DNA from 3 places in the Streptomyces cinereospinus genome. Region 2 is predicted to be linked to each of the others. Evidence: riboswitches for the same ligand, from Rfam matches in the RefSeq annotation. Region 2 holds a riboswitch; each other region holds the start of a gene.

Region 1 (3,523 bases), on a different contig from region 2:
TGGGCGACAGCCGCGGCTACGCGGGCATCGTCTACGCCGAGGCCGAGACCGCCGAACTCGCCACGCACCGGGCGGTGGCCGCCGCGAACGCCGTACGCGTGCGCACCGAACCGTTTCCGCCGCCGGCCGGCGCCGGGGCCCGCGGTGACTGATCCGGCGCGGGGCGCCACCGGCCTGCGGGCCGCGCTGTCCACGCTCGGCGGTCCGCCGCGCTTCCTGCTGCTCAGCTCGTTCCTGATCCCGCTCGGCAGCTTCATGGTCCTGCCGTTCATGTCGGTGTTCCTGCACGAACGGCTCGGCATGGGGCTCGGCACGGTCGGTGTCGTCCTGGCGGTGGCGTCACTCGTGCAGTTCTCCGGCGGCGTCGTCGGCGGGGCCCTCGCCGACCGGATCGGGCTGCGCCGCACCATGCTGGCGGCCCTCGTCGTGCGCACGGCCGGGTTCGTCGGCCTGCTGCTGGCCCTGCGCTGGCCGCCCCTGGCGGTCGGCGCGCTGGTCCTGACCTGCTGCGGCGCGGCCCTGTACCTGCCGGCCAACAAGGCGTACCTGGTGCACGGCGTGGACGACGAGCACCGCCCGGCGTTCCTGTCGGCGGGCAACGCGGCGCTCAACGCGGGCATGGCCGTGGGCCCGCTGATCGCCGGGCCGTTCGTGCTGTCCTCACCCGGCCGGCTGTTCGTCGCCGTCACCGCGCTGTTCGTCCTGGTCACCGCGGGCCACGCCCGGCTCCCCGAGGCGAAGCCCCAGCCCCAGCCCCAGCCGGAGCCCCAGCCGGAGCCGGGGGCGCGGGCGCCGGGGCGGGGCCTGCTCGCCGGGCCGGCGGCGCTGCCGTTCGCCGCCAACGCGCTCGCCTTCTACCTCTACTTCCACTTCCAGCACTACCTGGCGGTCTACGCCGTCGACCGGGCCTCCAGCGGGTTCTACAGCCTGGTGCTGCTGCTCTGCTTCACGCTGGTCATCGTCGTCCAGCCGCTCGCGGCCCAGTGGATCCGGCGCCTGCCGTACGCCGTGGCCCTCACGGCCGGATTCACGGGCCTGGCCGCCGGGCTGGCCGTGCTGGCGATCGGCACCCGGGCGGCACTGCTGGCCGGGGGAGCGCTGATCACGCTCGGCGACATCGTGCTGTTCCTCAAGAACGACCTGGAGGCGCTGCGCCGCAGCCGCTGCTCCGACGCCCAGGTCTTCGGCCGGCAACGCCTGGCCGCGGGGCTCGGCGCCTGCGCGAGCGGTGTGCTGGGCGGGCAGCTGTACCGGCTGGGCGAACAGGCCGGGAACACCGGCTGGTTCTGGCTGCTGGCCGCCGCCCAGTGCCTCCTGCTCCCCCCGCTGCTGCTGATCTTGTACCGCCGTACCACGCGACGGCCCGGCCCTCACGGTCCCGACGAAGGAGCACTGACGCCGCATGACACGAACGGGCGGGTTCCAGGACGATGACTTCTGGACGGAGTTCCACGACTTCCTCTTCTCCGAACAGCGTCACGCCCAGGCCGAGGACCTGCTGCGCACCTCCCCCCTGCTCTCCTTCCCGCCCGGCGCACGGGTGCTGGACCTGTGCTGCGGTCCCGGGGTCTTCACCGTGCCGCTCGCCCGACGCGGCCACGACGTGACCGGGGTGGACCTCAGCCCGGCCATGCTGGACCGGGCGCGCGAACGGTCGGCCGACGCCGGCGCGCACGTCACCTATGTGCGGGCCGACGCACGCGCCTACACGGCACCGGGCGGCTTCGACGTCGTCCTCAACATGTTCACGTCCTTCGGGTACTTCGAGGACCCCGCCGACAACGCGCGCGTGCTGCGCACCATGCACACCTGCCTGGCACCCGGCGGCACCCTCGTCCTGGACCTCGCGGGCAAGGAACTGCTGGCGCGCAGGGTCACCCCGCCCAAGGTGGTGCGGCGCGGCGACGACCTGCTGGTGCAGACCGACACCGTGCTCGACGACTGGGCGCGGCTGCGCAGCGACTGGGTGCTGGTGCGGGGCGACCGGGTCACCCGCGCCACACTGGTGTGGTTCGTGTACAGCGCGGTGGAGCTGCGGGAGATGGCCGAGCAGGCGGGGTTCGGCCGGGTGGAGGTCTTCGGCGGCTTCGACGGCCGCCCGTACGACGAGAACGCCGAACGCCTCGTCCTGCGGGCCGTCCGGGAGACCTGACGGCAGGCGGAGGCGGGCGGCCGGGAGCGCACGCCCTGTCACTCCTCACTCAAAGGCACGTACTATCACTGGGTCATCGCCGCGACGGGAACCAGGAAGCCGGTGCGAATCCGGCACGGTCCCGCCACTGTGACCGGGGAGTGCACCCCTCGACATGCCACTGCGCCGACCGCGCGGGAAGGCAGGGGGAACGTCGATCCGGGAGTCAGGACACTGCCCTGTCGCGGGCCCGTTCCGAGGAGCGCGGACTCCAGGAGGCTCTACGTGTCACGGTTGTTACCCCCTGCCCGTACGCGCCGGCCGCTGCGCGCCGCGGCGGCGCTCGCCCTGTCGGCGGCGCTGCTCACCGCCGGCTGCGTCTCGTCCGGCGACGCCGCCCGGGACGAGAAGGCGCCGGCGCCGTCGCTCAAGGGCTTCCCCGTCACCGTCGACAACTGCGGTGTGCGCACGACGTACGACCGGCCGCCGTCCCGGGTGGTCACCATCCACCAGCACCCGGCGGAACTCATGCTCGCCCTCGGGCTGAGGGACCGCATGGTCGGCACCGCCTTCCCCGACTCGGCCGTCCTGCCCGGACTGCGCGAGGACTTCGAGGCGATCCCCGAACTGGCGCAGAAGGAGCCGTCCTTCGAGACCGTCCTGGACACCGGACCCGACCTCGTCTACGGCGGCTACGGCAGTGCCTTCGCCGAGAACGAGGGCCGCTCCCGCGAGGCGTTCGCCGACGCCGGCATCGACACCCATCTCAACCGCGAGTACTGCGGCGAGAAGCGGGTGACGATGGAGGACACCTACGACGAGATCCGCACCGTCGGCCGCATCTTCGGCGTGACCGGCCGGGCCGACCGGCTCGTCGCCGACCTCCGGGGCCGGGTCGGCAGGGCCGCCGGCGCCGTGCGGGACGAGCCCGAGGTGCCCGTGTTCGTCTACGACAGCGGGGACAAGACCGCCTTCACCGCGGGCGGCAAGAGCCTGGGCACCGAGCTGATCCGGCTGGCCGGCGGCCGGAACGTCTTCGCCGACCTCGACGACGTCTTCGGCGACGTCTCCTGGGAGCAGGTCGTCGAACGCAGGCCGGAGGTCATCGCCGTCTACGACTACACCGGGGCCGGCAGCGTCGAGCAGAAGAAGGAGTTCCTGCTCGCCCAGCCCGCCCTCGCGGACGTACCGGCCGTGAAGAACCGGCGGTTCGTCGTCCTGCCGCTGACCGCCACCCTGGTCGGCGTCCGCTCGGCGTACGCGGTCGAGGACCTCGCCCGCGGACTGCACCCCGAGAGCTTCCGGTGACCCGGACCGCGACCGGGGCACCCGCCGGGCGGGCAGCACGACGGGCACCGGACGGACGCGGCGCGCGCCGCGGCACCGTGGCCG
Region 2 (3,523 bases):
GAGGCCGTGCCGGAAGGGCAGCACGCCGTACGTCCGCCGCCCGGTGAGCCCGTGCAGCATGCCGAGGCCGGGCTCCAGCAGCGAGACGTCCCCCCGGAACTTGTTGACCAGGAACCCGGCGACGAGCGCCTGGTCCTCGGGGGAGAGCAGGGCGACGGTCCCGAAGAAGGAGGCGAAGACGCCCCCGCGGTCGATGTCGCCGACCACGAGCACGGGCAGCCGCGCGTTGCGCGCGATCCCCATGTTCACGATGTCGGTCCGCCGCAGATTGATCTCGGCGGGAGAACCGGCCCCCTCACAGATCACCGCGTCATACGTGCCCCGCAGTTCGGCCAGGCACTCCAGCACGGTGCCCAGCAGCGCCTGCTGCCGCCCACCGTGGTAGCCGCGCGCGCTCAGCTCGCCCACCGGCTTGCCGAGCAGCACCACCTGGCTGCTTCGCTCCCCGCCCGGCTTGAGCAGCACGGGGTTCATCAGCGCGGTGGGCTCCACCCGGCACGCCTGCGCCTGCATGGCCTGCGCCCGCCCGATCTCGGCGCCCTCGCGGGTGACGAACGAGTTGAGCGACATGTTCTGCGCCTTGAAGGGCGCGACCCGCACCCCCTGGCGCACCAGCCACCGGCAGATCCCGGCGGTGACGACACTCTTGCCGGCGTCGGAGGTGGTGCCGGCGACGAGCAGCCCACGGCCGGTCACGCGTGCCTCCCCGACAGCCGCCCGCGCAGCAGCGCACCCGCCGCGCTCACCCCGAACGCCAGCCAGCCGACCCGCCGGGACAACCGGACGGCCCGCTCGATGTCGCCGACTTCCACCGCACGCCCCCCACCGTTCAGCACGGGCCGGTGCTCGATGCGGCCCGCATACGACAACGTCCCCCCGAGCCGTACCCCCAACGCCCCCGCGAACGACGCCTCCACCGGCCCGGCGTTGGGACTCGGATGCCGCGCGGCGTCACTCCGCCAGGCCCGTACGGCCCCCCGCGCGTCGCCGCCCGCCAGCACGGCGAGCGCGGCGGTCAGCCGGGCCCCCGGCCATCCGGCGACGTCGTCGAGGCGGGCCGAAGCCCACCCGTAGCGGCGGTACGCGGGCGACTTGTGCCCCACCATCGCGTCCAGCGTGTTCACGGCCCGGAACCCCAGCAGCCCCGGCACGCCCCCCACGGCTCCCCACACCAGGGCGCCCACCAGGGCGTCGGAGGTGTTCTCCGCGACGGACTCGACCACCGCGCGCGCGATCCCGTCCGCGTCCAGCGCCTGCGGATCCCGCCCGCACAGGTGCGGCAGCCGGGCCCGCGCCCCCGCGACGTCCCCGCTCTCCAGGGCCCGCCCGACGGCCCGGGCCTCCCGGGCGAGCGAGGTCCCGCCGACGACGGCCCAGGTGGCGACGCCGGTCAGCGCGACGGAGGCGGCGGGGGAGGACCGTACGGCCCGGTGGGCGGCGGCGCCCAGCGCGACGGCGCCACCGGCGCACACGGCGGCGTGCAGCGCCCCCCACCCGCGGTGGTCGCGCCACAGCCGGCGTTCCACGGCCGCGGCGGCCCGCCCGAACGCGGCGACCGGGTGCCCGCGGCGCGGATCGCCGAGGAGCAGGTCGCCGAGGAGTCCGGCGGCGGCGCCGTACGCGAAGACGCGGTCGGCACGCATGCGGCTCAGCCGGCCGAGCGGTCGGGCAGGGACCTGGTGCAGGACCTCACTGGGCAGCCGAGCATCGCGTTATGTCCTCACTCAGGGTGTCCACGCCCTGGTTCGACGAGACCGGCGGTGAGAGTTCCTGGCTCCCGGGGCGTTTCCTCCCCGGTCACAGTGGCGGGACCGCGCCGGATTCACACCGGGCTTCCTCTCCTGCCGCCGTACATGGCCCCGGAAGTCCACCATGGGGCCCGAACGGCCGTCAACTCGCCGTTGACCTGCGACGGGGCAGTGTGCTGAGGCCCACACCACACGGGCGACACCCGTCTCGTCCGCGTCGTGCGCCGCGCCCGCCGGCGCACGACGGCGCGCCCTGCCCGGTCCCCCCGCCGGGGGCCGCGTGTCAGGGCGCTCGCTCGCGCGGTCCGGCCGTCAGGCCACGATCAGGTAGATCCCGTACGCCACCGCCGCCGCGCAGCCCGCGAACGCGGCGCAGGCGCCGGTCACGGCCAGGGCGGCCGAGCCGCCCCGCTCCGCGGCGCGCTCGCGCCGCGACAGGCCGGCGATGCCGAGGGTGAACAGGCCCACCAGGGCCACCGTGGCCACGAGGCTGACCCCGAAGACGGAGCCGAGCGCCGCCCAGTCGATCTTCATGCTGCTGCTTCCTTCAGTAACCGGATGCTCAGTACCGGATGACCGGTAACCGGGTGCTCGGGCGAGCGGGGTGCTCAGACCGTGGCCTGGGAGGGCGCCGGCTCGGCGGTCGTCTTCTGCGCGGGCAGCGCGGCGGTGAGGTCGTCCGCCGGCGGGCCGGCCGGAGGCGGGGTCACCGCGGCCATCGCGGTCGTCACGACGCCGGCCGGCTCCTCGTCCGTGTCGTTGACGTTCGTGTGGTCCACGACCTCACGGCGCGAGAGCTTCCAGATCGCGGCGCTGGAGGCGACCAGGAAGACGGCCACCGCGGCGGTGCCCCAGGCGCCGAAGCCGGTCACCCACTCGGCGACCGCGCCGACCAGCGCGGCGGCCGGGAGAGTGAGGCCCCAGGCGACGAACATCCGGGTCGCCGTCGACCAGCGGACCACGCCGCCCTTGCGGCCCAGGCCCGCGCCCATCACCGCGCCGGAGACCGAGTGCGTGGTGGAGAGGGAGAAGCCGAGGTGGGAGGAGGCCAGGATGACCGTCGCGGCGCTGGTCTGGGCGGCGAAGCCCTGCTGCGGCCGGAGGTCGGTCAGGCCCTTGCCCATGGTGCGGATGATGCGCCAGCCGCCGAGGTAGGTGCCGAGCGCGATGGCGACGCCGGCGGAGAGGACGACCCACAGGGGCGGGTCGGAGTCCGGGGCGAGGGTGCCGCCGGCGACCAGGGCGAGGGTGATGACGCCCATGGTCTTCTGCGCGTCGTTGGTGCCGTGGGCCAGCGAGACCAGGCCCGCGGAGGCGATCTGGCCGGCGCGGTAGCCCTTGGCGGCCGCCTCGCCGTCGGCCTTCCGGCCGAGCCGGTACGTCAGCCGGGTTCCGATCATCGCCGCGACGCCCGCCACCAGCGGGGCGGCGACCGCCGGGATCAGCACCTTGGTGACCAGCACGTCGCCGTGGACCGCGCCGACGCCCGCCGAGGCGACGGTGGCGCCGACCAGGCCGCCCATCAGGGCGTGCGAGGAGGACGACGGCAGGCCGACCAGCCAGGTCAGCAGGTTCCACAGGATCGCGCCGACCAGCGCCGCGAAGATCACCTCGGGGCGGATGCCGCTCTCGTCCACCAGGCCCTTGGAGATCGTGTTCGCGACCTCCACGGACAGGAAGGCGCCGACCAGATTGAGGACGGCGGACATGGCCACCGCCACCTTGGGCCGGAGGGCACCGGTGGAGATGGTGGTCGCCATCGCGTTCGCGGTGTC
Region 3 (3,523 bases), on a different contig from region 2:
TGCCGTTGTCCCCGGTCACGATGATCCCCGAGTTGTCCCCCGTGGCCACCGACCGCTCACCGGACACCGTATGGCCGCCCGCCCCCGGGGACGGGGGCGGAGGAGTGGAGTTGATCACGGACGAGCCCCACGCCACCAGCACCGCCGCGAGGACCGCACCGGCTCCCGCGCCCGCGCCGATCCGCTCCGGCCGGTCCCAGGGCAGCAGCACGTCCCCCAGCCACACGCACAGCCCGAACACCGCCAGCGACCCCACGGCCAGCAGCAGCCAACGCACGGTCCGACTCATGTGAAACCCCCTCAGGCGAATCGGCGGACTCCATCCTCCCACCGGAGCCGGTCCGGTGCCCGCGTTCCCGGGGACGCCGTGACCTCCCCACCAGCCACCCGGCCGCGGGGGCTGTCGGTGGGCAGGCCTTGGCGAGGAATCCGTCCAGGACGGCGCGGGCGGTGCGTTCGTTGCCGGGCTCGGGGAGCACCTCGGCGAGGATGCCGAAGCCCTTCTCCGACGCCTCGGTGTCGCCGCGCGGTCCGCTGTCCAGCAGGACGCCGGCCGTCTCCAGCCGCCGGCCGTCCTCGACCGCCTCGTCGCCCCGGGCGCCCGACGGGGCGTCGGCCAGGCGATGCCCGGCCCGGACCCCGTCCTGCGCGTCGCACAACCCGGCGCAGTCGCCCCGGTCGCGGGCCTCGCCGACGCTCTCCGCGATGCGCGCGGCGTCGTACCGCGGCAGCCCGGCCGCCGGCAGCACCGGCCGGGTGACGCCGAGCGCCACCGGGCGCCGCCCGCGCGAGGCGGCGCGGGCAGTGCCGCGGCTCGCCACGAACCAGCCGTGGGCGACCACCGCCGCCCACCGGACCAGGGCGGCCGTCTCGCGGCCCCACCAGGCGGTGGAGGCGAGCGCCCAGGCGGGTACGGCCGTACCCGGCGCCGCGGTGGCGGCGAGTCCGCGGCGCCCGGTCAGCAGGTGGCCGACGCCCAGCAGGGAGGCGTTGCCGAGGGCGACGGCCGGCGGGTCGCGGCGCCGGAGGCGGGGCGGCGGGCCGGGCGGTCGCGACGGCACGGGTGGGTGTACGTCGGGTGGTCCATCCTTCACTCCCCCTGTACGAACCGATGTGCACCGAGTGGGGGACCGCGGCGGCCCGGCGGCGGCCCGGCGGGAGCGACTTCGCCGCCGTGGGCCGGTGGAGGGCCGCCGCTGCGGGGCCCGGAAACACGGGGCGTCCGCCGGGTGCGCCGTGTGACCAGCGCGTTCGCGCCCCGATGCGCCGCTTGTCACCACCCCCGCGGGCGCACTACTGTCACCACGCCTTGGTGAACGGGAAATCCGGTGTGATGCCGGTGCGGCCCTCGCCACTGTGATCGGGAAGTCCGGCTCCGGCCCTCACGGGCAGCCACTGGGTCCTCGGACCCGGGAAGGCGGAGCACGGGCGGTGTCACCCGTCAGCCAGGAGACCGGCCGAGGCGCGATGTACACCATCCACGAGGTGCTGGAGAGGGTCTGTTCGAGCCATGCACATAGCCGAGGGTTTTCTGCCTCCGGCGCACGCGATCGCCTGGGGTGCCGCGTCCGCGCCGTTCGTCGTCCACGGAGTACGGTCCCTCACCCGTGAGGTCAGGGAGCATCCCGAGAGCACCCTGCTCCTCGGCGCCTCGGGCGCCTTCACCTTCGTCCTGTCGGCGCTGAAGCTGCCGTCCGTGACCGGGAGCTGCTCGCATCCCACCGGCACGGGCCTGGGCGCCATCCTGTTCCGGCCGCCGGTGATGGCGGTGCTGGGCACCATCACCCTGCTGTTCCAGGCGCTGCTGCTGGCCCACGGCGGGCTGACCACCCTGGGCGCCAACGTCTTCTCGATGGCGATCGCCGGCCCCTGGGCCGGGTACGGGACCTACCGGCTGCTGCGGCGGTTCGACGTGCCGCTGATGGTCGCCGTGTTCTGCGGCGCGTTCGTCGCCGACCTGTCCACCTACTGCGTCACCAGCGTCCAGCTGGCGCTCGCCTTCCCCGACCCCGGCAGCGGATTCCTCGGCGCGCTCGGCACGTTCGGCGCCGTCTTCGCGGTCACGCAGATCCCGCTCGCGGTGAGCGAGGGGCTGCTCACGGTGCTGGTGATGCGGCTGCTCGTGCAGTCCAGCAAGGGTGAGCTGAGCCGGCTGGGCGTACTGCCCGGCCGGAAGCCCGACCCGGAGGGCACCGGCACGGGGGGACCGGGCACGGACGGAACCGGCACGGACGGAACCGGCACCGAGGGCACCGAGGGCACCGGCACGGACGGAACCGGCACCGAGGCGGTGGCCCGATGAAGCGCGGCACGAAGATCAACCTGCTGCTGGTGTCCGCCGTCGCCGCCCTGGCCGTGCTGCCGCTGGTGCTGGGGCTCGGCGACCACAAGGAGAAGCCGTTCACCGGCTCCGACACCGAGGCGGAGACGGCGATCACCGAACTGGACCCGGACTACGAGCCGTGGTTCTCGCCGCTGTACGAGCCGCCCTCCGGGGAGATCGAGTCCGGTCTGTTCGCCCTCCAGGCGGCGGTGGGCGCGGGCGCGCTCGCCTACTACTTCGGGGTGCGCCGCGGACGCCGCCAGGGCGCGGCGCTGGCACAGGCACAGGCACAGCAACCAGAACAGGAACAGGAACAAGAACAAGAACAGCGGGGGTCGGCCCCGGCCCAGGAACGGCAGGGTGCCGTGCGGGAGCCGGGGCGCGACGGGGCCGAGGGGGCCTGAGCCTCGTGCTGCCGATCGACGCGGCGGCGCACAGCAGTCGCTGGCGCCGCCGCCACCCCGTGGACAAGGCCGTGCTCGCCCTGGGGCTGACCGTGCTGGCTATCTCGTTGCCGCCCTGGCCGGGGGCCGCGCTGGTGCTGGTGACGACGCTGGCCCTGCTGCTGGGTCCGGCGGGTGTGCCGGGGCGCCGGCTGTGGCGGGCCTACCGGGTGCCGCTGGGCTTCTGCGTCACCGGCGCGCTGCCGCTGCTGGTGCGGGTCGGCGGCCCGGACGGGTTCGTCGGGCTCGCGGACGGCGGGGCGGGGCGCGCCGGGGAGCTGCTGCTGCGCACCTCGGCCGCCTCCCTGGGCGTGCTGCTCTTCGCGTTCACCACGCCCGTGTCCGACCTGCTGCCCCGTCTGGTGCGGGCCGGCGTGCCCGCGCCGGTGGTCGACGTGGCCCTGGTGACGTACCGCATGAGCTTCCTGCTCCTGGACGCGGTGCGCCGGATCCACGACGCCCAGGCGGCCCGGCTCGGACACACCACGCGGGCCGCCCGGTGGCGGTCGCTGGCCGGGCTCGGCGCCACCGCCTTCGTACGGGCCTTCGACCGGGCGGCGCGGCTCCAGGCCGGGCTCGCCGGGCGCGGTTACGACGGCACCTTGCGCGTCCTGGTGCCCGAGGCCCGTGTCTCGGTGCCGTTCACGGCGGTGAGTGTCGCGCTGCTCGCGGCGCTGGCCGTCCTCACCCACGTCCTCGAAAGGCCGCTGTCATGAGCGACGCCGCCGCCCTGGTCGCCCTGCGGGGCGTGTCCTTC

What was found. Region 2 has a riboswitch for cobalamin ahead of ACFF45_RS28240 (cobalamin biosynthesis protein). Riboswitches for the same ligand answer to the same signal wherever they lie in the genome.
Region 1: linked by a shared signal. The riboswitch ahead of ACFF45_RS32025 (ABC transporter substrate-binding protein) and the one ahead of ACFF45_RS28240 (cobalamin biosynthesis protein) in region 2 are both predicted to bind cobalamin.
Region 3: linked by a shared signal. The riboswitch ahead of ACFF45_RS04065 (energy-coupling factor ABC transporter permease) and the one ahead of ACFF45_RS28240 (cobalamin biosynthesis protein) in region 2 are both predicted to bind cobalamin.

The regions. Positions count from the first base shown of each region.
Region 1 is NZ_JBHMCY010000095.1:13,323-16,845, forward strand. It holds gene ACFF45_RS32010 (ATP-grasp domain-containing protein) at 1-152, shown strand, start outside; gene ACFF45_RS32015 (MDR family MFS transporter) at 145-1,434, shown strand; gene ACFF45_RS32020 (class I SAM-dependent methyltransferase) at 1,403-2,152, shown strand; cobalamin riboswitch at 2,205-2,388, shown strand; gene ACFF45_RS32025 (ABC transporter substrate-binding protein) at 2,417-3,439, shown strand; gene ACFF45_RS32030 (FecCD family ABC transporter permease) at 3,436-3,523, shown strand, end outside.
Region 2 is NZ_JBHMCY010000070.1:30,180-33,702, forward strand. It holds gene ACFF45_RS28235 (cobyric acid synthase) at 1-696, opposite strand, end outside; gene ACFF45_RS28240 (cobalamin biosynthesis protein) at 693-1,643, opposite strand; cobalamin riboswitch at 1,746-1,887, opposite strand; gene ACFF45_RS28245 (hypothetical protein) at 2,061-2,282, opposite strand; gene ACFF45_RS28250 (inorganic phosphate transporter) at 2,357-3,523, opposite strand, start outside.
Region 3 is NZ_JBHMCY010000005.1:109,075-112,597, reverse strand. It holds gene ACFF45_RS04070 (hypothetical protein) at 1-289, opposite strand, end outside; cobalamin riboswitch at 1,294-1,476, shown strand; gene ACFF45_RS04065 (energy-coupling factor ABC transporter permease) at 1,511-2,302, shown strand; gene ACFF45_RS04060 (energy-coupling factor ABC transporter substrate-binding protein) at 2,299-2,727, shown strand; gene cbiQ (cobalt ECF transporter T component CbiQ) at 2,733-3,482, shown strand; gene ACFF45_RS04050 (energy-coupling factor ABC transporter ATP-binding protein) at 3,479-3,523, shown strand, end outside.